Regions from separate parts of the Paraclostridium bifermentans genome, predicted to be linked through region 3. Evidence: a T-box and tRNA genes for the amino acid it is inferred to sense, from the RefSeq annotation. Region 3 holds a T-box; the other regions hold tRNA genes.
What was found. A T-box is a leader RNA that pairs with one kind of tRNA and senses whether it is charged. The one in region 3 lies ahead of thrS (threonine--tRNA ligase), so its partner is inferred to be a tRNA-Thr.
Positions count from the first base shown of each region.

Region 1 (9,130 bases), 240 kb from region 3:
AAGCAGTGAACTTAAGCCCCAGTAAACGGCGGCCGTAACTATAACGGTCCTAAGGTAGCGAAATTCCTTGTCGGGTAAGTTCCGACCCGCACGAAAGGCGTAACGATTTGGGCACTGTCTCAACAACAGACTCGGTGAAATTGTAATCCCGGTGAAGATGCCGGGTACCTGCGACAGGACGGAAAGACCCCATGGAGCTTTACTGTAGCTTGACATTGAATTTTGGTGCTACATGTACAGGATAGGTGGGAGGCTATGAAATCGGGACGCCAGTCTCGGTGGAGCTATCCTTGGGATACCACCCTTGTAGTACTGAGATTCTAACCAGATACCTTGAATCAGGTATTGGGACACTGTCAGGTGGGCAGTTTGACTGGGGCGGTCGCCTCCCAAAGAGTAACGGAGGCGCTCAAAGGTTCTCTCAGCACGGTCGGAAATCGTGCGTAGAGTGTAAAGGCAGAAGAGAGCTTGATTGCAAGACATACAGGTCGAGCAAGGACGAAAGTCGGACTTAGTGATCCGGTGGTTCCGCATGGAAGGGCCATCGCTCAACGGATAAAAGCTACCCTGGGGATAACAGGCTTATCTCCCCCAAGAGTCCACATCGACGGGGAGGTTTGGCACCTCGATGTCGGCTCATCACATCCTGGGGCTGTAGTAGGTCCCAAGGGTTGGGCTGTTCGCCCATTAAAGTGGTACGCGAGCTGGGTTCAGAACGTCGTGAGACAGTTCGGTCCCTATCCGTCGCAGGCGTAGGAAATTTGAGGAGACCTGTCCTTAGTACGAGAGGACCGGGATGGACGTACCTCTGGTGTACCAGTTGTTCTGCCAAGGGCATGGCTGGGTAGCTATGTACGGAATGGATAAGCGCTGAAAGCATCTAAGCGCGAAGCCAACTTCAAGATAAGATTTCCCACCGTAAGGGTAAGATCCCAGGAAGACTACCTGGTTGATAGGTCGGAGGTGTAAGTGCAGCAATGTATGTAGCTTACCGATACTAATAGATCGAGGACTTGACCAAGATTATTTAATCTTAATAAATGTTATTCAGTTTTCAGGGTGCTAACTCTAGGATATTACTTTACTTAAATATCTTTAAAAAATATATTGACATTTTTTAATTAAAATGTTAATATAATACTTGTTCAAAACAGAACAACATAATCTAGTTATTACAGCAAAGAGGATACACCTGTTCCCATTCCGAACACAGAAGTTAAGCTCTTTAGCGCCGATGGTACTTGGTGGGAAGCTGCCTGGGAGAGTAGGACGTAGCTAGGTGATGTGCCGAAGTGGCGGAACTGGCAGACGCACAGGACTTAAAATCCTGCGGGACTTACCTCTCGTACCGGTTCGATTCCGGTCTTCGGCACCATTTTAACAAAAACATCGCGGGGTGGAGCAGTTGGCAGCTCGTCGGGCTCATAACCCGAAGGTCGCAAGTTCGAGTCTTGCCTCCGCAACCATTAAAATTATATAAGGCCCATTGGTCAAGCGGTCAAGACACCGCCCTTTCACGGCGGTAACAGGGGTTCGATTCCCCTATGGGTCACCAATTAAATATGCGGGTGTAGCTCAATGGTAGAGTTCCGGCCTTCCAAGCCGGCTGTGAGGGTTCGATCCCCTTCACCCGCTCCAGAATAAACATATGGGACTATAGCTCAGCTGGGAGAGCACCTGCCTTACAAGCAGGGGGTCACAGGTTCGAGCCCTGTTAGTCCCACCAAATTGCGGCCTGGTAGTTCAGCTGGTTAGAATGCCAGCCTGTCACGCTGGAGGTCGAGGGTTCGAGTCCCTTCCAGGTCGCCAAAATAATCAAATATGTGGGAATATGGCTCAGTTGGTAGAGCAATTGACTGTTAATCAATGGGTCACAGGTTCGAGTCCTGTTATTCCCGCCAATATGCTAGTGTGGCTCAACGGTAGAGCAGCTGACTTGTAATCAGCAGGTTGTAGGTTCGATTCCTATCACTAGCTCCAACGTGGAGGATTTCCCGAGCGGCCAAAGGGGGCAGACTGTAAATCTGTTATCGACGATTTCGGTGGTTCGAATCCACCATCCTCCACCAATTAAATATGCGGGTGTAGCTCAATGGTAGAGTTCCGGCCTTCCAAGCCGGCTGTGAGGGTTCGATCCCCTTCACCCGCTCCAGAACAACATATAATGTGGGTGCATAGCTCAGCTGGATAGAGCAACGCCCTTCTAAGGCGTGTGTCCGGGGTTCGAATCCCTGTGCGCTCACCACATTTATAGGGGATTCGCCAAGTCGGTAAGGCATAGCACTTTGACTGCTACATGCGTAGGTTCGAGTCCTGCATCCCCTGCCAAGTAAATAAAATGATCCATTAGCTCAGTCGGTAGAGCACCTGACTTTTAATCAGGGTGTCCCGCGTTCGAGTCGCGGATGGATCACCAATGGAGAGGTGTCCGAGTGGTTTAAGGAGCTGGTCTTGAAAACCAGTGACTCCGAAAGGGGCCGTGGGTTCGAATCCCACCCTCTCCGCCAAATTAATATGGAGAAGTACTCAAGTGGCTCAAGAGGATCCCCTGCTAAGGGATTAGGCTGGGTTAACCGGTGCGAGGGTTCGAATCCCTCCTTCTCCGCCAGTAATTGTCGAGGTGTAGCGCAGTTTGGTAGCGCACGTGGTTTGGGACCATGGGGCCGGGGGTTCGAGTCCCTCCACCTCGACCAATAAAGTGGACCTTTAGCTCAGTTGGTTAGAGCGCCCGGCTCATAACCGGTAGGTCCGGGGTTCGAGTCCCTGAAGGTCCACCAAAAAATGCATAGGGGTGTAGCTCAGTTGGTAGAGCGTCGGTCTCCAAAACCGTGCGCCGGGGGTTCGAGTCCCTCCACCCCTGCCACTAAAACAATTATATAAATAAGATTATATCGAGGTGTAGCGCAGTTTGGTAGCGCACATGGTTTGGGACCATGGGGCCGGGGGTTCGAGTCCCTCCACCTCGACCAATTGGGGGCCTATAGCTCAGGTGGTTAGAGCGCACGCCTGATAAGCGTGAGGTCGCTGGTTCGAGTCCAGCTAGGCCCACCAGAAATGCCCAGATAGCTCAGTCGGTAGAGCAGGGGACTGAAAATCCCCGTGTCGGTGGTTCGATTCCGCCTCTGGGCACCATTTATATAACTGTGGCGGTATAGCTTAGTTGGCTAGAGCGTTCGGTTCATACCCGAAAGGTCACAGGTTCGACTCCTGTTACCGCTACCATCTAAGAAATATACTTAAACATATTTAAGAACTTTGAAAATTAAACAGTAGGTTAATTATAAAAATTCTTTTTTAAGAATTAAACACAAACAACCAAGCCAGATATTCAGATAATGATTAGCTGAGCGATGGACAACTTTTTAAATTATATTTGAGAGTTTGATCCTGGCTCAGGATGAACGCTGGCGGCGTGCCTAACACATGCAAGTCGAGCGATCTCTTCGGAGAGAGCGGCGGACGGGTGAGTAACGCGTGGGTAACCTGCCCTGTACACACGGATAACATACCGAAAGGTATACTAATACGGGATAACATACGGAAGTCGCATGACTTTTGTATCAAAGCTCCGGCGGTACAGGATGGACCCGCGTCTGATTAGCTAGTTGGTAAGGTAATGGCTTACCAAGGCAACGATCAGTAGCCGACCTGAGAGGGTGATCGGCCACACTGGAACTGAGACACGGTCCAGACTCCTACGGGAGGCAGCAGTGGGGAATATTGCACAATGGGCGAAAGCCTGATGCAGCAACGCCGCGTGAGCGATGAAGGCCTTCGGGTCGTAAAGCTCTGTCCTCAAGGAAGATAATGACGGTACTTGAGGAGGAAGCCCCGGCTAACTACGTGCCAGCAGCCGCGGTAATACGTAGGGGGCTAGCGTTATCCGGAATTACTGGGCGTAAAGGGTGCGTAGGTGGTTTTTTAAGTCAGAAGTGAAAGGCTACGGCTCAACCGTAGTAAGCTTTTGAAACTAGAGAACTTGAGTGCAGGAGAGGAGAGTAGAATTCCTAGTGTAGCGGTGAAATGCGTAGATATTAGGAGGAATACCAGTAGCGAAGGCGGCTCTCTGGACTGTAACTGACACTGAGGCACGAAAGCGTGGGGAGCAAACAGGATTAGATACCCTGGTAGTCCACGCCGTAAACGATGAGTACTAGGTGTCGGGGGTTACCCCCCTCGGTGCCGCAGCTAACGCATTAAGTACTCCGCCTGGGAAGTACGCTCGCAAGAGTGAAACTCAAAGGAATTGACGGGGACCCGCACAAGTAGCGGAGCATGTGGTTTAATTCGAAGCAACGCGAAGAACCTTACCTAAGCTTGACATCCCACTGACCTCTCCCTAATCGGAGATTTCCCTTCGGGGACAGTGGTGACAGGTGGTGCATGGTTGTCGTCAGCTCGTGTCGTGAGATGTTGGGTTAAGTCCCGCAACGAGCGCAACCCTTGCCTTTAGTTGCCAGCATTAAGTTGGGCACTCTAGAGGGACTGCCGAGGATAACTCGGAGGAAGGTGGGGATGACGTCAAATCATCATGCCCCTTATGCTTAGGGCTACACACGTGCTACAATGGGTGGTACAGAGGGTTGCCAAGCCGCGAGGTGGAGCTAATCCCTTAAAGCCATTCTCAGTTCGGATTGTAGGCTGAAACTCGCCTACATGAAGCTGGAGTTACTAGTAATCGCAGATCAGAATGCTGCGGTGAATGCGTTCCCGGGTCTTGTACACACCGCCCGTCACACCATGGAAGTTGGGGGCGCCCGAAGCCGGTTAGCTAACCTTTTAGGAAGCGGCCGTCGAAGGTGAAACCAATGACTGGGGTGAAGTCGTAACAAGGTAGCCGTATCGGAAGGTGCGGCTGGATCACCTCCTTTCTAAGGAGTAATTGCCTACTGTTTAATTTTGAGAGTTTTTCAATTTTTTTTTGAAAAAATCTTAAAAAATATTGACGAAATTATATTAAAATGGTAATATATTTTTGTCGAAAAAGGGAATATGGGGGTGTAGCTCAGCTGGGAGAGCACTTGCCTTGCACGCAAGGGGTCAGGAGTTCGATCCTCCTCATCTCCACCATATTGAACTTTTAGCAACGGGATATGAGCTGTATTAGCGAATAGACGTTGGCGATATATTTTAGTACTTTGAAAACTGCATAACATTTAGTGATGATTAAATAAACCAATATAAGAGAAGAAAACTCTTTAAAAAATAACACTTTTGATAACTGGTCAAGTTATTAAGGGCGCAGGGCGGATGCCTTGGCACTAAGAGCCGATGAAGGACGCGATAAGCTGCGATAAGCTTCGGGGAGTTGCACGTAAACTTTGATCCGAAGATTTCCGAATGAGGAAACTCACTTAGAGTAATGTCTAAGTATCATTAAGTGAATACATAGCTTAGTGAGGGGAACCCGGGGAACTGAAACATCTAAGTACCCGGAGGAAAAGAAAGAAATTCGATTCCGTAAGTAGCGGCGAGCGAACGCGGAACAGCCCAAACCAGTGAAGTTTTCTTCGCTGGGGTTGCGGACATATCACAAACAAGAGGTCATCGTAAACGAAGAGAGTTGGAAAGCTCCGCTATAAAGTGTAATAGCCACGTAGTTGAAACGATAATTCTTTAGATATGATCCAGAGTACCACGGGACACGTGAAACCCTGTGGGAAGCAGGAGGGACCATCCTCCAAGGCTAAATACTACTTAGTGACCGATAGCGCATAGTACCGTGAGGGAAAGGTGAAAAGAACCCCGGGAGGGGAGTGAAATAGAACCTGAAACCCTGCGCTTACAAGCTGTGGAAGCACTTTATATGTGTGACCGCGTACTTTTTGTAGAACGGGCCAACGAGTTACGATAGTAAGCTAGGTTAAGTACTTAAGGTATGGAGCCGTAGTGAAAGCGAGTCTTAAATGGGCGTTAAGTTTGCTGTCGTAGACCCGAAACCGAGCGACCTATCCATGAGCAGGATGAAGCGAAAGTAAAATTTCGTGGAGGTCCGAACCCACGAGCGTTGAAAAGCTCGGGGATGACTTGTGGATAGCGGTGAAATTCCAATCGAGCTCGGAGATAGCTGGTTCTCCCCGAAATAGCTTTAGGGCTAGCCTCAAGGTTGAGAAATACGGAGGTAGAGCACTGAATATCCTAGGGGGCATTGCGCTTACCGAAGATTATCAAACTCCGAATGCCGTTATTTTATACTTGGGAGTCAGACTGTGGGTAATAAGATTCATAGTCGAGAGGGCAACAGCCCAGATCGTCAGCTAAGGTCCCTAAATGTAAGTTAAGTGGTAAAGGATGTGGGATTGCATAGACAACCAGGATGTTGGCTTAGAAGCAGCCACTCATTTAAAGAGTGCGTAATAGCTCACTGGTCGAGTGATCCTGCGCCGAAGATTACCGGGGCTAAAACTTACTACCGAAGCTACGATATCATTTATGATAGGTAGGGGAGCTTCCTATGCAGGCTGAAGCATGACCGTAAGGACGTGTGGACAGTATAGGAGTGAGAATGTTGGCATGAGTAGCGAGACGTGGGTGAGAATCCCACGGGCCGTAAACCCAAGGTTTCCAGGGGAAGGTTCGTCCGCCCTGGGTTAGTCGGGACCTAAGCCGAGGCCGAAAGGCGTAGGTGATGGACAACAGGTTGAGATTCCTGTACCACCGATAATCGTTTGAGAGATGGAATGACACAGTAGGATAAGCTAACCACACTGTTGGTTATGTGTGGCTAAGTACTGAGGCAGTCAAGGCAGGCAAATCCGCCATGATAATGCTGGGGTACGATGGGGAGCGAAATTAAGTAGCGAAGTAGCTGATTTCACACTGTCGAGAAAAGTTTCTATCGAGATTAAAGGTGCCCGTACCGCAAACCGACACAGGTGGGTGAGGAGAGTATCCTAAGGCCAGCGAGAGAACTGTTGTTAAGGAACTCGGCAAAATGACCCCGTAACTTAGGGAGAAGGGGTGCCACGTTAGGGTTAACGCCCGAGGTGGCCGCAGAGAATAGGCCCAAGCGACTGTTTACCAAAAACACAGGTTTCTGCTAAGTCGCAAGACGATGTATAGGAGCTGACGCCTGCCCGGTGCTGGAAGGTTAAGGGGATCTGTTAGGATTTATCCGAAGCAGTGAACTTAAGCCCCAGTAAACGGCGGCCGTAACTATAACGGTCCTAAGGTAGCGAAATTCCTTGTCGGGTAAGTTCCGACCCGCACGAAAGGCGTAACGATTTGGGCACTGTCTCAACAACAGACTCGGTGAAATTGTAATCCCGGTGAAGATGCCGGGTACCTGCGACAGGACGGAAAGACCCCATGGAGCTTTACTGTAGCTTGACATTGAATTTTGGTGCTACATGTACAGGATAGGTGGGAGGCTATGAAATCGGGACGCCAGTCTCGGTGGAGCTATCCTTGGGATACCACCCTTGTAGTACTGAGATTCTAACCAGATACCTTGAATCAGGTATTGGGACACTGTCAGGTGGGCAGTTTGACTGGGGCGGTCGCCTCCCAAAGAGTAACGGAGGCGCTCAAAGGTTCTCTCAGCACGGTCGGAAATCGTGCGTAGAGTGTAAAGGCAGAAGAGAGCTTGATTGCAAGACATACAGGTCGAGCAAGGACGAAAGTCGGACTTAGTGATCCGGTGGTTCCGCATGGAAGGGCCATCGCTCAACGGATAAAAGCTACCCTGGGGATAACAGGCTTATCTCCCCCAAGAGTCCACATCGACGGGGAGGTTTGGCACCTCGATGTCGGCTCATCACATCCTGGGGCTGTAGTAGGTCCCAAGGGTTGGGCTGTTCGCCCATTAAAGTGGTACGCGAGCTGGGTTCAGAACGTCGTGAGACAGTTCGGTCCCTATCCGTCGCAGGCGTAGGAAATTTGAGGAGACCTGTCCTTAGTACGAGAGGACCGGGATGGACGTACCTCTGGTGTACCAGTTGTTCTGCCAAGGGCATGGCTGGGTAGCTATGTACGGAATGGATAAGCGCTGAAAGCATCTAAGCGCGAAGCCAACTTCAAGATAAGATTTCCCACCGTAAGGGTAAGATCCCAGGAAGACTACCTGGTTGATAGGTCGGAGGTGTAAGTGCAGCAATGTATGTAGCTTACCGATACTAATAGATCGAGGACTTGACCAAGATTATTTAATCTTACAAATGTTATTCAGTTTTTAGAGTACTAACTCTAATCTAGTTACTATAGCAAAGAGGATACACCTGTTCCCATTCCGAACACAGAAGTTAAGCTCTTTAGCGCCGATGGTACTTGGTGGGAAGCTGCCTGGGAGAGTAGGACGTAGCTAGGTTTTAAACAAGGCCCATTGGTCAAGCGGTCAAGACACCGCCCTTTCACGGCGGTAACAGGGGTTCGATTCCCCTATGGGTCACCAGTCGTGGGATTATAGCTCAGCTGGGAGAGCACCTGCCTTACAAGCAGGGGGTCACAGGTTCGAGCCCTGTTAATCCCACCATATATATGCGGCCTGGTAGTTCAGCTGGTTAGAATGCCAGCCTGTCACGCTGGAGGTCGAGGGTTCGAGTCCCTTCCAGGTCGCCAATTTAATAAGCGGGAATAGTTCAGTGGTAGAGCGCAACCTTGCCAAGGTTGAAGTCGCGAGTTCGAATCTCGTTTCCCGCTCCACTATAACGTGGGTGCATAGCTCAGCTGGATAGAGCAACGCCCTTCTAAGGCGTGTGTCCGGGGTTCGAATCCCTGTGCGCTCACCAATCGTAAAAGGAGTTTCACATTTGTGAAGCTCTTTTTTTTATATTAAAAAAGTATTTTATATATAAATTGAATATAGCTTGATTAATATAGTATAATACATATTGTAAGCAATTTAAGTATTATAAACAGGAGGAAAATACTGTGTTTAATATAGATTCTTTTTGGCAAGGTTTTGTTAGTTTAGCAAGTAATGTAAATATACCAGACATAGTAGATATAGCAATCGTTACCTATATATTTTATAAAGTATATACTTTTATAAAGGATACTAGGGCAGAGCAAGTTTTGAAAGGAATGTTATTTCTTTTAGTGGCGACTAAAGTCAGTGAAATATTTAATTTACATACATTATACTGGATGTTAGAAAATACTTTAACAGTAGGTTTGATTGCAGTCCTTATAA
Region 1 covers NZ_CP079737.1:3,159,246-3,168,375, reverse strand. The annotation lists rRNA gene KXZ80_RS15345 (23S ribosomal RNA) at 1-1,021, shown strand, start outside; rRNA gene rrf (5S ribosomal RNA) at 1,165-1,281, shown strand; tRNA gene KXZ80_RS15335 (tRNA-Leu) at 1,287-1,375, shown strand; tRNA gene KXZ80_RS15330 (tRNA-Met) at 1,391-1,466, shown strand; tRNA gene KXZ80_RS15325 (tRNA-Glu) at 1,481-1,555, shown strand; tRNA gene KXZ80_RS15320 (tRNA-Gly) at 1,565-1,638, shown strand; tRNA gene KXZ80_RS15315 (tRNA-Val) at 1,651-1,726, shown strand; tRNA gene KXZ80_RS15310 (tRNA-Asp) at 1,733-1,809, shown strand; tRNA gene KXZ80_RS15305 (tRNA-Asn) at 1,826-1,901, shown strand; tRNA gene KXZ80_RS15300 (tRNA-Thr) at 1,906-1,980, shown strand; tRNA gene KXZ80_RS15295 (tRNA-Tyr) at 1,985-2,069, shown strand; tRNA gene KXZ80_RS15290 (tRNA-Gly) at 2,079-2,152, shown strand; tRNA gene KXZ80_RS15285 (tRNA-Arg) at 2,169-2,245, shown strand; tRNA gene KXZ80_RS15280 (tRNA-Gln) at 2,253-2,328, shown strand; tRNA gene KXZ80_RS15275 (tRNA-Lys) at 2,341-2,416, shown strand; tRNA gene KXZ80_RS15270 (tRNA-Ser) at 2,419-2,507, shown strand; tRNA gene KXZ80_RS15265 (tRNA-Ser) at 2,517-2,608, shown strand; tRNA gene KXZ80_RS15260 (tRNA-Pro) at 2,617-2,693, shown strand; tRNA gene KXZ80_RS15255 (tRNA-Ile) at 2,701-2,777, shown strand; tRNA gene KXZ80_RS15250 (tRNA-Trp) at 2,788-2,863, shown strand; tRNA gene KXZ80_RS15245 (tRNA-Pro) at 2,893-2,969, shown strand; tRNA gene KXZ80_RS15240 (tRNA-Ile) at 2,975-3,051, shown strand; tRNA gene KXZ80_RS15235 (tRNA-Phe) at 3,057-3,132, shown strand; tRNA gene KXZ80_RS15230 (tRNA-Met) at 3,146-3,222, shown strand; rRNA gene KXZ80_RS15225 (16S ribosomal RNA) at 3,370-4,871, shown strand; tRNA gene KXZ80_RS15220 (tRNA-Ala) at 4,995-5,070, shown strand; rRNA gene KXZ80_RS15215 (23S ribosomal RNA) at 5,224-8,138, shown strand; rRNA gene rrf (5S ribosomal RNA) at 8,189-8,305, shown strand; tRNA gene KXZ80_RS15205 (tRNA-Glu) at 8,315-8,389, shown strand; tRNA gene KXZ80_RS15200 (tRNA-Val) at 8,395-8,470, shown strand; tRNA gene KXZ80_RS15195 (tRNA-Asp) at 8,480-8,556, shown strand; tRNA gene KXZ80_RS15190 (tRNA-Gly) at 8,566-8,640, shown strand; tRNA gene KXZ80_RS15185 (tRNA-Arg) at 8,650-8,726, shown strand; gene cdaA (diadenylate cyclase CdaA) at 8,869-9,130, shown strand, end outside.
Region 1: it has a tRNA-Thr gene. The T-box ahead of thrS (threonine--tRNA ligase) is inferred to sense a tRNA for this amino acid. The anticodon was not compared.

Region 2 (9,130 bases), 420 kb from region 3:
AAGGACGAAAGTCGGACTTAGTGATCCGGTGGTTCCGCATGGAAGGGCCATCGCTCAACGGATAAAAGCTACCCTGGGGATAACAGGCTTATCTCCCCCAAGAGTCCACATCGACGGGGAGGTTTGGCACCTCGATGTCGGCTCATCACATCCTGGGGCTGTAGTAGGTCCCAAGGGTTGGGCTGTTCGCCCATTAAAGTGGTACGCGAGCTGGGTTCAGAACGTCGTGAGACAGTTCGGTCCCTATCCGTCGCAGGCGTAGGAAATTTGAGGAGACCTGTCCTTAGTACGAGAGGACCGGGATGGACGTACCTCTGGTGTACCAGTTGTTCTGCCAAGGGCATGGCTGGGTAGCTATGTACGGAATGGATAAGCGCTGAAAGCATCTAAGCGCGAAGCCAACTTCAAGATAAGATTTCCCACCGTAAGGGTAAGATCCCAGGAAGACTACCTGGTTGATAGGTCGGAGGTGTAAGTGCAGCAATGTATGTAGCTTACCGATACTAATAGATCGAGGACTTGACCAAGATTATTTAATCTTACAAATGTTATTCAGTTTTTAGAGTATTAACTCTAAGATAATATTTAACAAAATATTATAAAAAATATTGACATTTTTATTAAAAAATGTTAATATAATACTTGTCCAAAAGACAAGAACATAATCTAGTTACTATAGCAAAGAGGATACACCTGTTCCCATTCCGAACACAGAAGTTAAGCTCTTTAGCGCCGATGGTACTTGGTGGGAAGCTGCCTGGGAGAGTAGGACGTAGCTAGGTGATGTGCCGAAGTGGCGGAACTGGCAGACGCACAGGACTTAAAATCCTGCGGGACTTACCTCTCGTACCGGTTCGATTCCGGTCTTCGGCACCATTTTAATAAAACATCGCGGGGTGGAGCAGTTGGCAGCTCGTCGGGCTCATAACCCGAAGGTCGCAAGTTCGAGTCTTGCCTCCGCAACCATTAAAATTATGTAAGGCCCATTGGTCAAGCGGTCAAGACACCGCCCTTTCACGGCGGTAACAGGGGTTCGATTCCCCTATGGGTCACCAATTAAATACGCGGGTGTAGCTCAATGGTAGAGTTCCGGCCTTCCAAGCCGGCTGTGAGGGTTCGATCCCCTTCACCCGCTCCAGAATAAACACATGGGACTATAGCTCAGCTGGGAGAGCACCTGCCTTACAAGCAGGGGGTCACAGGTTCGAGCCCTGTTAGTCCCACCAATTGCGGCCTGGTAGTTCAGCTGGTTAGAATGCCAGCCTGTCACGCTGGAGGTCGAGGGTTCGAGTCCCTTCCAGGTCGCCAAAATAATCAAATATGTGGGAATATGGCTCAGTTGGTAGAGCAATTGACTGTTAATCAATGGGTCACAGGTTCGAGTCCTGTTATTCCCGCCAATATGCTAGTGTGGCTCAACGGTAGAGCAGCTGACTTGTAATCAGCAGGTTGTAGGTTCGATTCCTATCACTAGCTCCACGTGGAGGATTTCCCGAGCGGCCAAAGGGGGCAGACTGTAAATCTGTTATCGACGATTTCGGTGGTTCGAATCCACCATCCTCCACCAACTTAATAATTTGCGCGGATGTGGCGGAATTGGCAGACGCACCAGACTTAGGATCTGGCGCCTATGGCGTGGGGGTTCGACTCCCTTCATCCGCACCAAATTTAAATAATGTGGGTGCATAGCTCAGCTGGATAGAGCAACGCCCTTCTAAGGCGTGTGTCCGGGGTTCGAATCCCTGTGCGCTCACCACATTCATAGGGGATTCGCCAAGTCGGTAAGGCATAGCACTTTGACTGCTACATGCGTAGGTTCGAGTCCTGCATCCCCTGCCAAGTAAATAAATGATCCATTAGCTCAGTCGGTAGAGCACCTGACTTTTAATCAGGGTGTCCCGCGTTCGAGTCGCGGATGGATCACCAATGGAGAGGTGTCCGAGTGGTTTAAGGAGCTGGTCTTGAAAACCAGTGACTCCGAAAGGGGCCGTGGGTTCGAATCCCACCCTCTCCGCCAAATGCCCAGATAGCTCAGTCGGTAGAGCAGGGGACTGAAAATCCCCGTGTCGGTGGTTCGATTCCGCCTCTGGGCACCAAATATGTGGCGGTATAGCTTAGTTGGCTAGAGCGTTCGGTTCATACCCGAAAGGTCACAGGTTCGACTCCTGTTACCGCTACCAATATAAAAACAAATGTGGACCTTTAGCTCAGTTGGTTAGAGCGCCCGGCTCATAACCGGTAGGTCCGGGGTTCGAGTCCCTGAAGGTCCACCATTTTTTGTTTAAAATATTATTTGAAATAGATATCGAGGTGTAGCGCAGTTTGGTAGCGCACATGGTTTGGGACCATGGGGCCGGGGGTTCGAGTCCCTTCACCTCGACCAATATATGGTGGGTATAGCTCAGTTGGTTAGAGCGCCAGATTGTGGCTCTGGAGGTCGTGAGTTCGACTCTCATTATCCACCCCAGTAAGGCGACATAGCCAAGTGGTAAGGCAGTGGACTGCAACTCCTTGATCCCCAGTTCGAATCTGGGTGTCGCCTCCATAAAAAAATTGAATGCCGAAGTGGCGGAACTGGCAGACGCACAGGACTTAAAATCCTGCGGGACTTACCTCTCGTACCGGTTCGATTCCGGTCTTCGGCACCATTTTAACAAAAACATCGCGGGGTGGAGCAGTTGGCAGCTCGTCGGGCTCATAACCCGAAGGTCGCAAGTTCGAGTCTTGCCTCCGCAACCATTAAAATTATATACGGCCCATTGGTCAAGCGGTCAAGACACCGCCCTTTCACGGCGGTAACAGGGGTTCGATTCCCCTATGGGTCACCAATTAAATATGCGGGTGTAGCTCAATGGTAGAGTTCCGGCCTTCCAAGCCGGCTGTGAGGGTTCGATCCCCTTCACCCGCTCCAGAATAAACACATGGGACTATAGCTCAGCTGGGAGAGCACCTGCCTTACAAGCAGGGGGTCACAGGTTCGAGCCCTGTTAGTCCCACCAATTGCGGCCTGGTAGTTCAGCTGGTTAGAATGCCAGCCTGTCACGCTGGAGGTCGAGGGTTCGAGTCCCTTCCAGGTCGCCAAAATAATTAAATACGCGGGAATATGGCTCAGTTGGTAGAGCAATTGACTGTTAATCAATGGGTCACAGGTTCGAGTCCTGTTATTCCCGCCAACTTAATTAAAAATGAATAAACTAATAATGTGGGAATATGGCTCAGTTGGTAGAGCAATTGACTGTTAATCAATGGGTCACAGGTTCGAGTCCTGTTATTCCCGCCAATATGCTAGTGTGGCTCAACGGTAGAGCAGCTGACTTGTAATCAGCAGGTTGTAGGTTCGATTCCTATCACTAGCTCCAACGTGGAGGATTTCCCGAGCGGCCAAAGGGGGCAGACTGTAAATCTGTTATCGACGATTTCGGTGGTTCGAATCCACCATCCTCCACCAACTTAATAATTTGCGCGGATGTGGCGGAATTGGCAGACGCACCAGACTTAGGATCTGGCGCCTATGGCGTGGGGGTTCGACTCCCTTCATCCGCACCAATTGTACTATGCGGGAATAGTTCAGTGGTAGAGCGCAACCTTGCCAAGGTTGAAGTCGCGAGTTCGAATCTCGTTTCCCGCTCCAAATAAAATAATGTGGGTGCATAGCTCAGCTGGATAGAGCAACGCCCTTCTAAGGCGTGTGTCCGGGGTTCGAATCCCTGTGCGCTCACCACATTCATAGGGGATTCGCCAAGTCGGTAAGGCATAGCACTTTGACTGCTACATGCGTAGGTTCGAGTCCTGCATCCCCTGCCAAGTAAATAAATGATCCATTAGCTCAGTCGGTAGAGCACCTGACTTTTAATCAGGGTGTCCCGCGTTCGAGTCGCGGATGGATCACCAATGGAGAGGTGTCCGAGTGGTTTAAGGAGCTGGTCTTGAAAACCAGTGACTCCGAAAGGGGCCGTGGGTTCGAATCCCACCCTCTCCGCCAAATGCCCAGATAGCTCAGTCGGTAGAGCAGGGGACTGAAAATCCCCGTGTCGGTGGTTCGATTCCGCCTCTGGGCACCAAAATATGTGGCGGTATAGCTTAGTTGGCTAGAGCGTTCGGTTCATACCCGAAAGGTCACAGGTTCGACTCCTGTTACCGCTACCAATACAAAGTGGACCTTTAGCTCAGTTGGTTAGAGCGCCCGGCTCATAACCGGTAGGTCCGGGGTTCGAGTCCCTGAAGGTCCACCACTTTTATCATTTTAAGAATTACTTCGAGGTGTAGCGCAGTTTGGTAGCGCACATGGTTTGGGACCATGGGGCCGGGGGTTCGAGTCCCTTCACCTCGACCAATTATGGTGGGTATAGCTCAGTTGGTTAGAGCGCCAGATTGTGGCTCTGGAGGTCGTGAGTTCGACTCTCATTATCCACCCCATAAAAGTTGATCCATTAGCTCAGTCGGTAGAGCACCTGACTTTTAATCAGGGTGTCCCGCGTTCGAGTCGCGGATGGATCACCATTTTTTTATATATTGAAAAATGGCGACATAGCCAAGTGGTAAGGCAGTGGACTGCAACTCCTTGATCCCCAGTTCGAATCTGGGTGTCGCCTCCAATATAATAATGCGCCTATAGCTCAACTGGATAGAGTGTCTGACTACGAATCAGAAGGTTAGGGGTTCGAGTCCCTTTGGGCGCACCATAAATAAATATCCGGGATTATAGCTCAGCTGGGAGAGCACCTGCCTTACAAGCAGGGGGTCACAGGTTCGAGCCCTGTTAATCCCACCAGTGTAAAACATCTAATTTGAATAAATTAGATGTTTTTTTATTGTTAATTTTAGCAAAGCTTTATCTATTGTCAAAATAAGATTAAAGATGTAATATATACATTAAAAAGACATAGATAGGTATATCTAAAGTTATTTTTGGCAAGATTCTAGGTAGATAATAAATTTGTTGGAGGAATTTTTATGCCTAGAAAAAAAACTTTGAAATATGATATAGAGAATAAAAAAATTATAAAAGAAATAAAGGCAGCACAATTAGAAATTAAACATGCTGAGAATTTTTTTCAATTTGTAAGTGACCCGGAGTTGGTTGATGTGGCTATATATGATTTAGAAGCTAAAAAATCAAAATACTCATATTTAATAAGGGTTGCAAAAGAAAAAGGAATTAAAAATTCTTTGGAAGAGTGTTTAATTGAATCGTTGGCTAAATAATTAACACAGGATGAGGAGAATTATATATGTACATATTATTCGGTAATGAAATTGTAGATAGTGAAGAAATTAAATCATTAATAGAGAATGAAAGTCCATTTAGAGTTGATAAAGATTTAAGCAAAGGATCTAAACGAGAAGATACTATTGCATTCCAAATTAGTGTAGATATTGAAGAGTTAAATGAGATAATAAAAGAAGAATATGAATTAAGTGAAATGGAAACAGAAGATTTATTTGATGAATATATGACTTTAGCAGATGAAATTGGTGTAGATTTAGAAGAATTAATGCCAGAAGGAGCTATTCTTAATGTTAGATCATATAAGTGGGATAATTCAGAAGATAGAATAAAAGCTGTTGTGGCAATAACTCATGAAGAAGTTGGAGAAATGAAACTAAGAGATATAACTAAAAGATTATTAAGTCAAGTTGATTAATTTATAAATTTAATAATTAAAGTGGTCTATGATTTTAAATGACTGCTTTAATTATATTATTATGTTATTTTTATTTAAAATAAGTAATCTTAATAATACTTTATTATGTGTAAATTTCAACATAAAACTCAAAAATAATAAAAAAATAAAATTAAATTTTAAAAAAGTGTTGACGATGTTAAATTAAGATGGTATAGTATTACTTGTCCTTAAGAAAAGGGCAAAACAAAAATGAACTTTGAAAATTAAACAGTAGGTTAATTATAAAAATTCTTTTTTAAAGAATTAAACACAAACAACCAAGCCAGATATTCAGATAATGATTAGCTGAGCGATGGACAACTTTTTAAATTATATTTGAGAGTTTGATCCTGGCTCAGGATGAACGCTGGCGGCGTGCCTAACACATGCAAGTCGAGCGATCTCTTCGGAGAGAGCGGCGGACGGGTGAGTAACGCGTGGGTAACCTGCCCTGTACACACGGATAACATACCGAAAGGTATACTAATACGGGATAACATATGAAAGTCGCATGGCTTTTGTATCAAAGCTCCGGCGGTACAGGATGGACCCGCGTCTGATTAGCTAGTTGGTAAGGTAATGGCTTACCAAGGCAACGATCAGTAGCCGACCTGAGAGGGTGATCGGCCACACTGGAACTGAGACACGGTCCAGACTCCTACGGGAGGCAGCAGTGGGGAATATTGCACAATGGGCGAAAGCCTGATGCAGCAACGCCGCGTGAGCGATGAAGGCCTTCGGGTCGTAAAGCTCTGTCCTCAAGGAAGATAATGACGGTACTTGAGGAGGAAGCCCCGGCTAACTACGTGCCAGCAGCCGCGGTAATACGTAGGGGGCTAGCGTTATCCGGAATTACTGGGCGTAAAGGGTGCGTAGGTGGTTTTTTAAGTCAGAAGTGAAAGGCTACGGCTCAACCGTAGTAAGCTTTTGAAACTAGAGAACTTGAGTGCAGGAGAGGAGAGTAGAATTCCTAGTGTAGCGGTGAAATGCGTAGATATTAGGAGGAATACCAGTAGCGAAGGCGGCTCTCTGGACTGTAACTGACACTGAGGCACGAAAGCGTGGGGAGCAAACAGGATTAGATACCCTGGTAGTCCACGCCGTAAACGATGAGTACTAGGTGTCGGGGGTTACCCCCCTCGGTGCCGCAGCTAACGCATTAAGTACTCCGCCTGGGAAGTACGCTCGCAAGAGTGAAACTCAAAGGAATTGACGGGGACCCGCACAAGTAGCGGAGCATGTGGTTTAATTCGAAGCAACGCGAAGAACCTTACCTAAGCTTGACATCCCACTGACCTCTCCCTAATCGGAGATTTCCCTTCGGGGACAGTGGTGACAGGTGGTGCATGGTTGTCGTCAGCTCGTGTCGTGAGATGTTGGGTTAAGTCCCGCAACGAGCGCAACCCTTGCCTTTAGTTGCCAGCATTAAGTTGGGCACTCTAGAGGGACTGCCGAGGATAACTCGGAGGAAGGTGGGGATGACGTCAAATCATCATGCCCCTTATGCTTAGGGCTACACACGTGCTACAATGGGTGGTACAGAGGGTTGCCAAGCCGCGAGGTGGAGCTAATCCCTTAAAGCCATTCTCAGTTCGGATTGTAGGCTGAAACTCGCCTACATGAAGCTGGAGTTACTAGTAATCGCAGATCAGAATGCTGCGGTGAATGCGTTCCCGGGTCTTGTACACACCGCCCGTCACACCATGGAAGTTGGGGGCGCCCGAAGCCGGTTAGCTAACCTTTTAGGAAGCGGCCGTCGAAGGTGAAACCAATGACTGGGGTGAAGTCGTAACAAGGTAGCCGTATCGGAAGGTGCGGCTGGATCACCTCCTTTCTAAGGAGTAATTGCCTACTGTTTAATTTTGAGAGCTTATTGTTCTCAAACATTAGTACTTTGAAAACTGCATAACATTTAGTGATGATTAAATAAACCAATTATAAGAGAAGAAAACTCTTCAAAAAATAACACTTTTAATAACTGGTCAAGTTATTAAGGGCGCAGGGCGGATGCCTTGGCACTAAGAGCCGATGAAGGACGCGATAAGCTGCGATAAGCTTCGGGGAGTTGCACGTAAACTTTGATCCGAAGATTTCCGAATGAGGAAACTCACTTAGAGTAATGTCTAAGTATCATTAAGTGAATACATAGCTTAGTGAGGGGAACCCGGGGAACTGAAACATCTAAGTACCCGGAGGAAAAGAAAGAAATTCGATTCCGTAAGTAGCGGCGAGCGAACGCGGAATAGCCCAAACCAGTGAAGTTTTCTTCGCTGGGGTTGCGGACACATCATCAACAAAGAGGTATCGTAAACGAAGAGAGTTGGAAAGCTCCGCTATAAAGTGTAATAGCCACGTAGTTGAAACGAGAAGACTTTAGATGTGATCCAGAGTACCACGGGACACGTGAAACCCTGTGGGAAGCAGGAGGGACCATCCTCCAAGGCTAAATACTACTTAGTGACCGATAGCGCATAGTACCGTGAGGGAAAGGTGAAAAGAACCCCGGGAGGGGAGTGAAATAGAACCTGAAACCCTGCGCTTACAAGCTGTGGAAGCACTTTATATGTGTGACCGCGTACTTTTTGTAGAACGGGCCAACGAGTTACGATAGTAAGCTAGGTTAAGTACTTAAGGTATGGAGCCGTAGTGAAAGCGAGTCTTAAATGGGCGTTAAGTTTGCTGTCGTAGACCCGAAACCGAGCGACCTATCCATGAGCAGGATGAAGCGAAAGTAAAATTTCGTGGAGGTCCGAACCCACGAGCGTTGAAAAGCTCGGGGATGACTTGTGGATAGCGGTGAAATTCCAATCGAGCTCGGAGATAGCTGGTTCTCCCCGAAATAGCTTTAGGGCTAGCCTCAAGGTTGAGAAATACGGAGGTAGAGCACTGAATATCCTAGGGGGCATTGCGCTTACCGAAGATTATCAAACTCCGAATGCCGTTATTTTATACTTGGGAGTCAGACTGTGGGTAATAAGATTCATAGTCGAGAGGGCAACAGCCCAGATCGTCAGCTAAGGTCCCTAAATGTAAGTTAAGTGGTAAAGGATGTGGGATTGCATAGACAACCAGGATGTTGGCTTAGAAGCAGCCACTCATTTAAAGAGTGCGTAATAGCTCACTGGTCGAGTGATCCTGCGCCGAAGATTACCGGGGCTAAAACTTACTACCGAAGCTACGATATCATTTATGATAGGTAGGGGAGCTTCCTATGCAGGCTGAAGCATGACCGTAAGGACGTGTGGACAGTATAGGAGTGAGAATGTTGGCATGAGTAGCGAGACGTGGGTGAGAATCCCACGGGCCGTAAACCCAAGGTTTCCAGGGGAAGGTTCGTCCGCCCTGGGTTAGTCGGGACCTAAGCCGAGGCCGAAAGGCGTAGGTGATGGACAACAGGTTGAGATTCCTGTACCACCGATAATCGTTTGAGAGATGGAATGACACAGTAGGATAAGCTAACCACA
Region 2 covers NZ_CP079737.1:29,059-38,188, forward strand. The annotation lists rRNA gene KXZ80_RS00140 (23S ribosomal RNA) at 1-527, shown strand, start outside; rRNA gene rrf (5S ribosomal RNA) at 666-782, shown strand; tRNA gene KXZ80_RS00150 (tRNA-Leu) at 788-876, shown strand; tRNA gene KXZ80_RS00155 (tRNA-Met) at 891-966, shown strand; tRNA gene KXZ80_RS00160 (tRNA-Glu) at 981-1,055, shown strand; tRNA gene KXZ80_RS00165 (tRNA-Gly) at 1,065-1,138, shown strand; tRNA gene KXZ80_RS00170 (tRNA-Val) at 1,151-1,226, shown strand; tRNA gene KXZ80_RS00175 (tRNA-Asp) at 1,232-1,308, shown strand; tRNA gene KXZ80_RS00180 (tRNA-Asn) at 1,325-1,400, shown strand; tRNA gene KXZ80_RS00185 (tRNA-Thr) at 1,405-1,479, shown strand; tRNA gene KXZ80_RS00190 (tRNA-Tyr) at 1,483-1,567, shown strand; tRNA gene KXZ80_RS00195 (tRNA-Leu) at 1,582-1,665, shown strand; tRNA gene KXZ80_RS00200 (tRNA-Arg) at 1,680-1,756, shown strand; tRNA gene KXZ80_RS00205 (tRNA-Gln) at 1,764-1,839, shown strand; tRNA gene KXZ80_RS00210 (tRNA-Lys) at 1,851-1,926, shown strand; tRNA gene KXZ80_RS00215 (tRNA-Ser) at 1,929-2,017, shown strand; tRNA gene KXZ80_RS00220 (tRNA-Phe) at 2,021-2,096, shown strand; tRNA gene KXZ80_RS00225 (tRNA-Met) at 2,104-2,180, shown strand; tRNA gene KXZ80_RS00230 (tRNA-Ile) at 2,197-2,273, shown strand; tRNA gene KXZ80_RS00235 (tRNA-Pro) at 2,307-2,383, shown strand; tRNA gene KXZ80_RS00240 (tRNA-His) at 2,391-2,467, shown strand; tRNA gene KXZ80_RS00245 (tRNA-Cys) at 2,472-2,545, shown strand; tRNA gene KXZ80_RS00250 (tRNA-Leu) at 2,560-2,648, shown strand; tRNA gene KXZ80_RS00255 (tRNA-Met) at 2,664-2,739, shown strand; tRNA gene KXZ80_RS00260 (tRNA-Glu) at 2,754-2,828, shown strand; tRNA gene KXZ80_RS00265 (tRNA-Gly) at 2,838-2,911, shown strand; tRNA gene KXZ80_RS00270 (tRNA-Val) at 2,924-2,999, shown strand; tRNA gene KXZ80_RS00275 (tRNA-Asp) at 3,005-3,081, shown strand; tRNA gene KXZ80_RS00280 (tRNA-Asn) at 3,098-3,173, shown strand; tRNA gene KXZ80_RS00285 (tRNA-Asn) at 3,205-3,280, shown strand; tRNA gene KXZ80_RS00290 (tRNA-Thr) at 3,285-3,359, shown strand; tRNA gene KXZ80_RS00295 (tRNA-Tyr) at 3,364-3,448, shown strand; tRNA gene KXZ80_RS00300 (tRNA-Leu) at 3,463-3,546, shown strand; tRNA gene KXZ80_RS00305 (tRNA-Gly) at 3,557-3,631, shown strand; tRNA gene KXZ80_RS00310 (tRNA-Arg) at 3,645-3,721, shown strand; tRNA gene KXZ80_RS00315 (tRNA-Gln) at 3,729-3,804, shown strand; tRNA gene KXZ80_RS00320 (tRNA-Lys) at 3,816-3,891, shown strand; tRNA gene KXZ80_RS00325 (tRNA-Ser) at 3,894-3,982, shown strand; tRNA gene KXZ80_RS00330 (tRNA-Phe) at 3,986-4,061, shown strand; tRNA gene KXZ80_RS00335 (tRNA-Met) at 4,070-4,146, shown strand; tRNA gene KXZ80_RS00340 (tRNA-Ile) at 4,156-4,232, shown strand; tRNA gene KXZ80_RS00345 (tRNA-Pro) at 4,257-4,333, shown strand; tRNA gene KXZ80_RS00350 (tRNA-His) at 4,340-4,416, shown strand; tRNA gene KXZ80_RS00355 (tRNA-Lys) at 4,425-4,500, shown strand; tRNA gene KXZ80_RS00360 (tRNA-Cys) at 4,522-4,595, shown strand; tRNA gene KXZ80_RS00365 (tRNA-Arg) at 4,606-4,682, shown strand; tRNA gene KXZ80_RS00370 (tRNA-Val) at 4,696-4,771, shown strand; gene KXZ80_RS00375 (DUF2508 family protein) at 4,954-5,205, shown strand; gene KXZ80_RS00380 (hypothetical protein) at 5,232-5,645, shown strand; rRNA gene KXZ80_RS00385 (16S ribosomal RNA) at 5,999-7,500, shown strand; rRNA gene KXZ80_RS00390 (23S ribosomal RNA) at 7,647-9,130, shown strand, end outside.
Region 2: it has a tRNA-Thr gene. The T-box ahead of thrS (threonine--tRNA ligase) is inferred to sense a tRNA for this amino acid. The anticodon was not compared.

Region 3 (9,130 bases):
AAGGTTAATGGATCTGAACTTATAAATGAAAAGCCAATTAATATATTCAAAAAAGGTATAAAAAATATACCAGAGGATAGACATAAAAGAGGGCTTATACTAGATTTTACAGTTGCTGAAAATACAGTTTTACAAAGATATAAAGAAAAAAGATTTGCTAAAAATGGAGTTTTAAATAATAAAGAAATTGAAAAACATGCAAACGAAATAATAGAAGAATTTGATGTTAGGCCAACTGATTTTACATTAAAGGCTAGATCTTTATCTGGAGGGAATCAACAAAAGGTTATAATTGGTAGAGAGGTTGACAACATAAGAGTAGATAGAGCTGCTACAGGGCAACCTCAGGTATTAATAGCAACGCAACCTACTAGAGGGTTAGATGTTGGAGCAATTGAATTTGTTCATAAGGCAATAGTTGAACAAAGAGACGCAGGTAATGCAGTTTTATTAGTATCTTTAGAACTTGATGAAGTTATGAATTTATCAGATAGAATAGCTGTAATTTATGAAGGAAAAATAGTTGGCATTGTGGATGCTAAGAATGCAGATGAAAATACTTTAGGATTTATGATGGCAGGAGGTGTAGATAATGAGTAATGATGTTAAGGCAAAAAAGAAAATTTCTTTTGCTAATAATACGATAGTATTTTCTATTATATCTATATTTTTAGGATTGTTAGTAGGAGCAATAGCTTTAACTATAGCGGGATTTAATCCAATAGAAGCTTATTCAGTAATGATTGAAGGAATAATCGGTAAACCTAAGTATATAGCATGGACTATTATAAAGGCTACGCCGTTAATTTTAACAGGTTTATCAATAGCTTTTGCGTTTAAAACAGGATTATTCAATATAGGTGCAGAAGGTCAGTTTATTATAGGGGCTTTAGCAGCAACTATAGTAGGATACACAGTTCATTTACCAGCAATAATACATATACCTCTTACTTTAGCTGTAGCTGCACTAGCGGGAGCCTGTTGGGGAGGATTTGCAGGGTTTTTAAAATCCAAATTTGGAGTTAATGAAGTTATATCTACCATAATGTTAAACTGGGTTGCATTTTATTTAAATAACTATATGATAATGCAACCATGGTTAAGAGAAGGCAATAGTGAAGCATCTCATATGATAAATGAGAGTGCAAGCATAAGTATAGATTGGTTAACGGGACTAGTAGGACCAGCCACAAAGGCTAACTGGGGTATAATAATAGCAATTATATTAGTTTTAATAATAGCCTTTATATTATCTAAAACAACTTTAGGATACGAACTTAGAGGAGTTGGATACAATAAATTTGGAGCTGAATATGGAGGAATAAATATAAATTCATCTATATTTAAATCTATGGCTATAGCTGGTATGCTTGCAGCATTAGCAGGAGCAGTACAAGTTATGGGTGTAGCACAAAACATAACAGTACTTGCAGCACCAGAAGGAAATGGATTTGATGGTATAGCTGTAGCACTTATTGCTAACAGCAATCCTATAGGTGTAATTTTCTCAGGGTTATTATTCGGAGCACTTAAATACGGTGGAACAAAGATGCAAACTATACAAGCTCCATCAGAAGTAATCAATATAGTTATAGGATCTATTGTTTACTTTATAGCACTAAGTAGTGTAATAAGAATGTTATTTATAAAATATAAGAATAAAAAGAAACAAGGGGGACTTGAATAATGGAAGATATAGCTTTAATTTTAAGTACGACTTTAATGTACTCTACGCCCCTTATATTTACAGCATTAGGTGGAGTATTATCAGAAAATTCAGGTATAGTTAATATAGGATTAGAAGGTATGATGACTATAGGTGCTTTTGCAGGGGCAGCAGCAGGTTATTTAGTAGGTGATCCGTGGATAGCATTTTTAATAGGTGGGTTAGCCGGCGGGTTATTTGCATTAATACATGCTGTTGCAACTGTAAGCTTTAATGCAGATCATACTATATCAGGTGTTGCTATAAATTTACTTGCACCTGGAGTAGCATTGTTTTCTTCAAAAATATTATTTGATGGAGCAACTATGACTCCAACTATAGCTATGGAAGATAAAATACCAAGACCTTTAAATGGTTTATTTGCAGAAGGTAGTATATTAAATACAGTTTTCAATACTTATGCGACAGTATTTATAGCATTTATACTTGTAGCTGTAGTTTGGTACGTTTTATATAAAACAAAGCTAGGACTTAGAATAAGATCTGTTGGAGAACATCCAGGAGCAGCAGATACTTTAGGTATTAATGTAAATCGAGTTAGATATATTGCGGTAATTTCATCTGGTATATTAGCTGGTTTGGGAGGAGCATCTATGAGCTTAGCTATTGTTTCTTCGTTTAGACCAACATTGATCTCTGGACAAGGATACATAGCTATGGCGGCTGTTATATTCGGTAAGTGGAAGCCGCAAGGAGCTATGGCAGCTTGTTTACTATTTGGTTTCTCAACTGCTTTATCTGTATTCTTTGGGAATCCAGAACTTCCATTTAGAATAAATGAGAATTTATTATCTATGATACCATATGTAATAACATTAGTGGTGTTAGTGTTATTTATAAAATCTTCTAAAGCTCCGGCAGCATTAGGAAACCCATATAAAAAAGGTGAAAGATAAAAAAGATGATAGCATTGCTATCATCTTTTTTTTATGTCTAAAATAAATATAAAAAAATTATTATTAGTCTATTAAAAATGAAAATAAGTATATAAAATATTAGTTGCATTATAAAAGTAAAATCGATATAGAAGGAACGGTGAAATGAAAGCAGTACATAGTAGACAATCTTTTGTAATTGATGGTGATTTATGTCTAGCGTTGGTAGATAAAAGAATTACTTGCGATATAGAACTAGAATTAAAAAGAAGAAAAATACAAATAATAAAAACTATAGAATGTAAAGAATGTTATGATGCTATAAAATATCATCCAGATATATGTGTATGCAACTTAGGTGAAGGAAATATAGTTGTAGCGCCAAATGTATATGAGTTTTATTCAGAGATATTAATTCCATTAGGATTTAATGTAATTAAAGGAAGTCGCTATATAGAAAAAAAATATCCTAACAATATTCAATATAATGTAACTATGATGGGAAGATTTGCAATACATAATTTTAATTATACAGATGAAAAAATTTTAGACTACATAAACAAAAAAAATCTTATAAAGATAAATGTAAAACAGGGATATTCCAAATGCTCGATTTGTATAGTTGATGAAAATTCAATTATAACTTCTGATAAAGGTATATATAAATCTGTAAAACAATACGGTATAGATTGCCTTCTTATAAGACCTGGAAATATAAATTTATTTCAATTAGATTATGGATTTATAGGTGGGTGTACAGGGTTTATAAGTGAAAATAAAATAGCTTTTTTAGGAGATGTAAAAAAGCATCCAGATTATGAACTTATAAAAAAATTTATAAAATCAAAAAATAAGGAAATAGTAAGTTTAAGCAAAGAACAATTATTAGATTTAGGTTCTATAATTCCTTTGATGACTAGAAAGGAGTGATGACTATGGACAACAAAGAGATTTATCTGAGCTTATTGCCTAAATATGAATTAGCTGTAAATCAATTTGTAAAACAAACTAAGTTTAGCAATATTATAAATTACAATGATGATGTTATAGAAATAAAAATAAGCACTAAAGATAGAACGGATGAAACAGTTCTAGAAATATCAAGAGAGATAACAGATATTTTGATGCAAGTAATAAAAGAGGTTATATTGAAGGAATATATACAAAAATCATATGGGGATAAATATAATCAGGAAATAGAAAAAATATATCTAAAATCATTAGAAGTATTCAAAAGTAAAGACTTATTATTAAGAGAAATAATATTTTGTAGAATGAATAATTACATATTAAATAATGACCATATAGATGTGGATGGTTTTGTAAAGTTTAGAATGAAAGAACTAATGGGATATATAGCTAATATCTGTGAAGATGCACTAGAAGAATATTTAATAGAGAAAGACTATGACGAATTTATTAGTGTATTAAGATATTTTATAAATGTACAAGAAACTAAAATTGACACATTGAAAGTATACATAAGGAAAGATAACTCGTTTATATTATATGATAAAAATGATAACATAATAGAAAATGAAAATGATGAAGAGTTAATAAATATGTTTATAAAAGAAAATTTAAATTATGAAGATTTCTTAATTAGTACATTGCTTTCTTTGTGCCCAAATCATATAATTATATACGATTCTTTACAGACTAACTCATCTAGAGAAATTATAGATACTATAAAAGCGATATTTGAAGAAAAGGTAGAAGAAAAAAATAAATCTTAAAATTTAAAAAATGTATTGAAAAAAAATCATTAAAGTATAAAATATATATTGTTTCTAATTAAAATAATAAGGAGATTTGAGATGAACAATATATATATAATTTTGATAATGGCAATTATTGGAGGTATTATCGGGTATGTAACTAATAAATTAGCTATAAAGCTTATATTTAGGCCTATAAATCCTATAAAAATACCTCTTACAAATTTTGAAATAATAGGGCTTATCCCGAAGCGAAGAAAAGAAATAGCTATAAAAATAGGAGAAGTTATCCAAGATGAGTTTGTATCTTTAGATGATATATTAGAAAATTTAATAACAGAAGAAGATAAAGTAAAAGCTACTGAATATATAAAGTCTAAAGTTAATTCTATAATAGAGGAAAAAGCGACTCTTATACCTAGTTATATAAAATCTGTTATAAAAAACTATATAGAGGATATAATAGAAAAAGAAGTTAGTGCTTCTATTGACGAACTAGGAAGTGAAGTTGTATCAAAAGCGCATGAAAGAGTAAATATACAACAAATAGTAGAGGAAAAAGTGGATAGCTTAGATTTACTTGAATTAGAAGATATAATACTTAGTATAGCAAGCAATGAGTTAAAGCATATAGAATTATTGGGATTAATACTAGGTTTTGTTATAGGAATAATACAAGGTATAATAACAATTTTTATATAAATTTTATGTAACAAAAAAATATTTAAATTTATATAATATTTAGAGTTGATATATATCGCTTGATTTGATATAATTTGTATTAATATTAATATAGTTGCTATGAAAAGGAAGAGTAAAATAGAAACAATTTTCAGAGAGGATATATCATAGGCTGAAAGTATATCTAAAAATGACTATTTGAAAACTACCTTGGAGCAGAGTTTAGTAGCTTATAAGTAAAAGTACTCGGTTGACAACCTTATAGTCATCAAGAGGGCAATGTTTATAACATGCCAACTTGGGTGGAACCGCGAATGTTACTCGTCCCATGATTTTCATGGGCCGAGTTTTTTATTTTATACAAAAAAAATTAAGGAGGTAAGGTCATGATAAAAGTTACTTTAAAAGATGGATCTGTAAAGGAGTATTCTAAAGGTACTACAGTTATGGATATTGCTAAATCGATAAGCGAAGGATTAGCTAGAAGTATAGTAGCTGCATCTGTTAATGAAGAGGTTGTTGGGTTAGATTTCGAAGTTAATGAAGATTGCGAATTAAATTTATTTAAATTTGATGATGAAGAAGGAAAAGATGTGTTCAGACATACATCTGCTCACATGCTAGCACAAGCTATAAAAAGAATATACCCTGAAGCTAAATTAGCTATAGGGCCAAGTATTGAAAATGGATTCTACTATGATATAGACTTAGAGTACAGATTAACTCCAGAGGATTTAGAAAAGATAGAAGCTGAAATGAAAAAAATAGCTAAAGAAGATTTAGCTATAGAGAGATTTGAATTAAGTAGAGAAGATGCTATAAAGTTAATGGAAGAACAAGGGGAAAACTATAAGGTAGAACTTATATCAGAACTACCTGAAGGAGAAATTATATCTTTCTATAAACAAGGAGATTTTACAGATTTATGTAGAGGGCCGCATTTATCTTCTACTAAAAAGGTTAAAGCTATAAGACTTCAAAACGTAACAGGGGCTTACTGGCGTGGAGATGAAAAAAATAAGATGTTACAAAGAATATATGGAACATCTTTTGAAAAGAATAAAGATTTAGAAGCATACTTACACTTAGTAGAAGAAGCTAAGAAAAGAGACCATAGAAAATTAGGTAGAGAATTAGAATTATTCTTCATACCAGAAGAAGGGCCAGGATTCCCATTATTCTTACCAAAAGGTATGGAACTTAAAAATGAATTATTAAAATTCTGGAGAGAATTACACAGAAAAGACGGATATGTAGAAATAGAAACTCCTATAATATTAAACCAAAAATTATGGGAAACTTCAGGACACTGGTATCACTATAAAGAAAACATGTACACTGTAGATATAGATGATATGCAATTTGCTATAAAACCAATGAACTGCCCAGGTGGGATGTTATACTATAACTTTAAGCAACATTCATACAAAGATTTCCCTATGAGAGTGGCTGAGTTAGGAAGAGTTCATAGACATGAGTTATCTGGAGCTTTAAATGGTCTTAAGAGAGTTAGAGCATTTACTCAAGATGATGCACATATATTCATGCTACCAGAACAAATAAAAGATGAAATAAAAGGTGTTGTTTCATTAATAGATAAGGTGTATTCTGCATTTGGATTTGAATATCACTTAGAGTTATCAACTAGACCAGAAGATTCAATGGGAACAGATGAAGAGTGGGAATCAGCTGAAAATGGATTAAGAGAAGCTTTAGAAGAATTGAATCTACCTTATGTAATAAATGAAGGAGATGGAGCATTCTATGGTCCTAAGATAGACTTCCACTTAAAAGATTGTTTAGGAAGAACTTGGCAATGTGGAACTATACAATTAGATATGCAATTACCACAAAGATTTGATATTAGTTATGTAGGTGAAGATGGGGAAAAACATAGACCTGTTATGATCCATAGAGTTGCATTAGGAAGTATAGAAAGATTTATAGGTATATTAATAGAACATTATGCTGGTAAATTCCCAACTTGGATATCTCCAGTTCAAGCTAAAATATTACTAGTATCTGATAGATTTAAAGAATATGCAGAAGAAGTTAAAAATGCATTATTTGATAAAGGTATAAGAGTAGAGCTTGATGATAGAGCTGAAAAAATCGGATATAAAATAAGAGAGGCTCAACTTCAAAAAGTTCCTTACATGTTAGTAGTTGGAGAAAAAGAAGTTAATGAAAAGAAAGTTTCTGTAAGATCAAGAGATAATGGAGAAATGGGTGCAATGGATGTAGATGCATTTATTGCAAATGTATTAAAAGAAGTAGAAGAAAGAACTAATGTAATTCAAGCATAATAAATAATAAAAAAGTTAGCCTTTAAGGCTAACTTTTTTTTATACACATTCTTTTCTTATTATATTTTTTAACTCTTCGTGAGTCATAGTTTCTTTGTCAAATAGATGTTGAGAAACTAAATGAAGGTCATTTAAACTTGAGTTTAGAAGATTAAGAGTTTCTTTATAACAAGAATCTATTATACTAGTAGTTTCTTCTTGGATTTGTTTTGATAAAAAGCTTTTTTGATTTTGATCTATAGTCATAGCTCCAAGATTACTCATACCATAGTCACAAACCATTTGAGTTGCTATATCAGTTACTTTTTTCAAGTCATCCTTAGCTCCTGTAGATTTATGACCAAATATTATTTCTTCAGCAGCTTTACCTGCAAGTAAGATTTTAATTTTTCCTAAAAGTTCATCTTTAGTATAAATATATCTATCTTCATCTGGAAGTTGAAGCACATATCCTAGTGCTTGGCCTCTAGGTATTATAGATATTTTTTGTATAGGGTTTATACCTAATGTATCACTAACTAGAGCATGACCAGCTTCGTGGTAAGACACTATACGTTTTTCTTTTTCAATAAGTTTTGAACTTTTAGATTCAAGTCCAGCGATAACTCTTTCAATAGCTTTGTCAAAATGAATACTATTGATATTTTCGCTGCTTTCTCTTACTGCAAATATGGCAGCTTCGTTTGCTATATTTGCTAAGTGTGCACCATTGAATCCGTGAGTTTTTTTAGCTAATAAGTTTAAGTCTACGGAGTTATCAATTGGTTTGTTTTTAGTATGAACTTTTAGTATTTCTAATCTAGTGTGATAATTAGGTTCTCCTATATGGACATGTCTGTCAAATCTACCTGGTCTAAGTAGTGCATCATCTAATAAGTCTAGTCTATTAGTTGAACCTACTATAAGTATGTTAGAATCTTTATTAAATCCATCCATCTCAACAAGAAGTTGGTTTAATGTTTGATCCTTTTCATTATTACTTTCTAGATGTCTTTTGGCTCCTATTGCGTCAATTTCATCTATAAATATTATACTAGGGGCTTCTTTTCTAGCCTTTTCAAACAATGTTCTAACTCTTTTTGCCCCTACACCAACATATTTTTCAACGAATTCAGATCCTGTTACATTGAAAAATGATGCGTTTGTTTCACCAGCCATAGCTGACGCAAGCAATGTTTTACCTGTACCAGGAGGTCCATAGAATAAAACACCCTTAGGAATTTTAGCACCCATTTTTTGATACTTTGTTGGGTTTTTCATAAAATCAACTATTTCAAATAGTTCTTCTTTGACCTCTTCTAATCCAGCTACATCATTGAATGTTGTTTTAGGCTTAGTTGAATCAGAATTATCATTAGAAGTTTCTTTTTCCATTTTGGTCTGATTAAACGCAGGCGCAGGGTTGTTGATTTTCTTAAAAAAATTATTTAACATTTTCATAGTCAAACACCTCAGTTATAAAAATTGTTGTTATTACATATATTTGCCGATTTTCAAATTAATATTATTAAATTTTTATATTTTTCAAATTAAAAATATTTAATTCATTAAAAGTATGTCCATAAATCAAATAATTAATTATAAAATTTAAAAAATAATTGACACTTATTTAAACTGATGGTATAGTATATAGAGTAATAAAAAACAAGAAGAAGTCCGCTTCTCACCTTACGACGATAAAGTTAGTAAGGTAAATATAAGTTAAGATTTAGTGTTTTATTAATTGTAGTAACTTATATGGCGGATGATGATATCATTCGCCTTTTTTAATATAAAATTGGAGGTGTCCTACTATTAGTAAGGAATTAGCAATCAATGATGAGA
Region 3 covers NZ_CP079737.1:2,914,747-2,923,876, reverse strand. The annotation lists gene KXZ80_RS14100 (ABC transporter ATP-binding protein) at 1-600, shown strand, start outside; gene KXZ80_RS14095 (ABC transporter permease) at 593-1,687, shown strand; gene KXZ80_RS14090 (ABC transporter permease) at 1,687-2,622, shown strand; gene KXZ80_RS14085 (DUF6873 family GME fold protein) at 2,767-3,531, shown strand; gene KXZ80_RS14080 (putative sporulation protein YtxC) at 3,537-4,337, shown strand; gene KXZ80_RS14075 (DUF445 domain-containing protein) at 4,419-5,021, shown strand; T-box leader at 5,112-5,332, shown strand; gene thrS (threonine--tRNA ligase) at 5,387-7,306, shown strand; gene KXZ80_RS14065 (ATP-dependent metallopeptidase FtsH/Yme1/Tma family protein) at 7,346-8,746, opposite strand; gene infC (translation initiation factor IF-3) at 9,100-9,130, shown strand, end outside.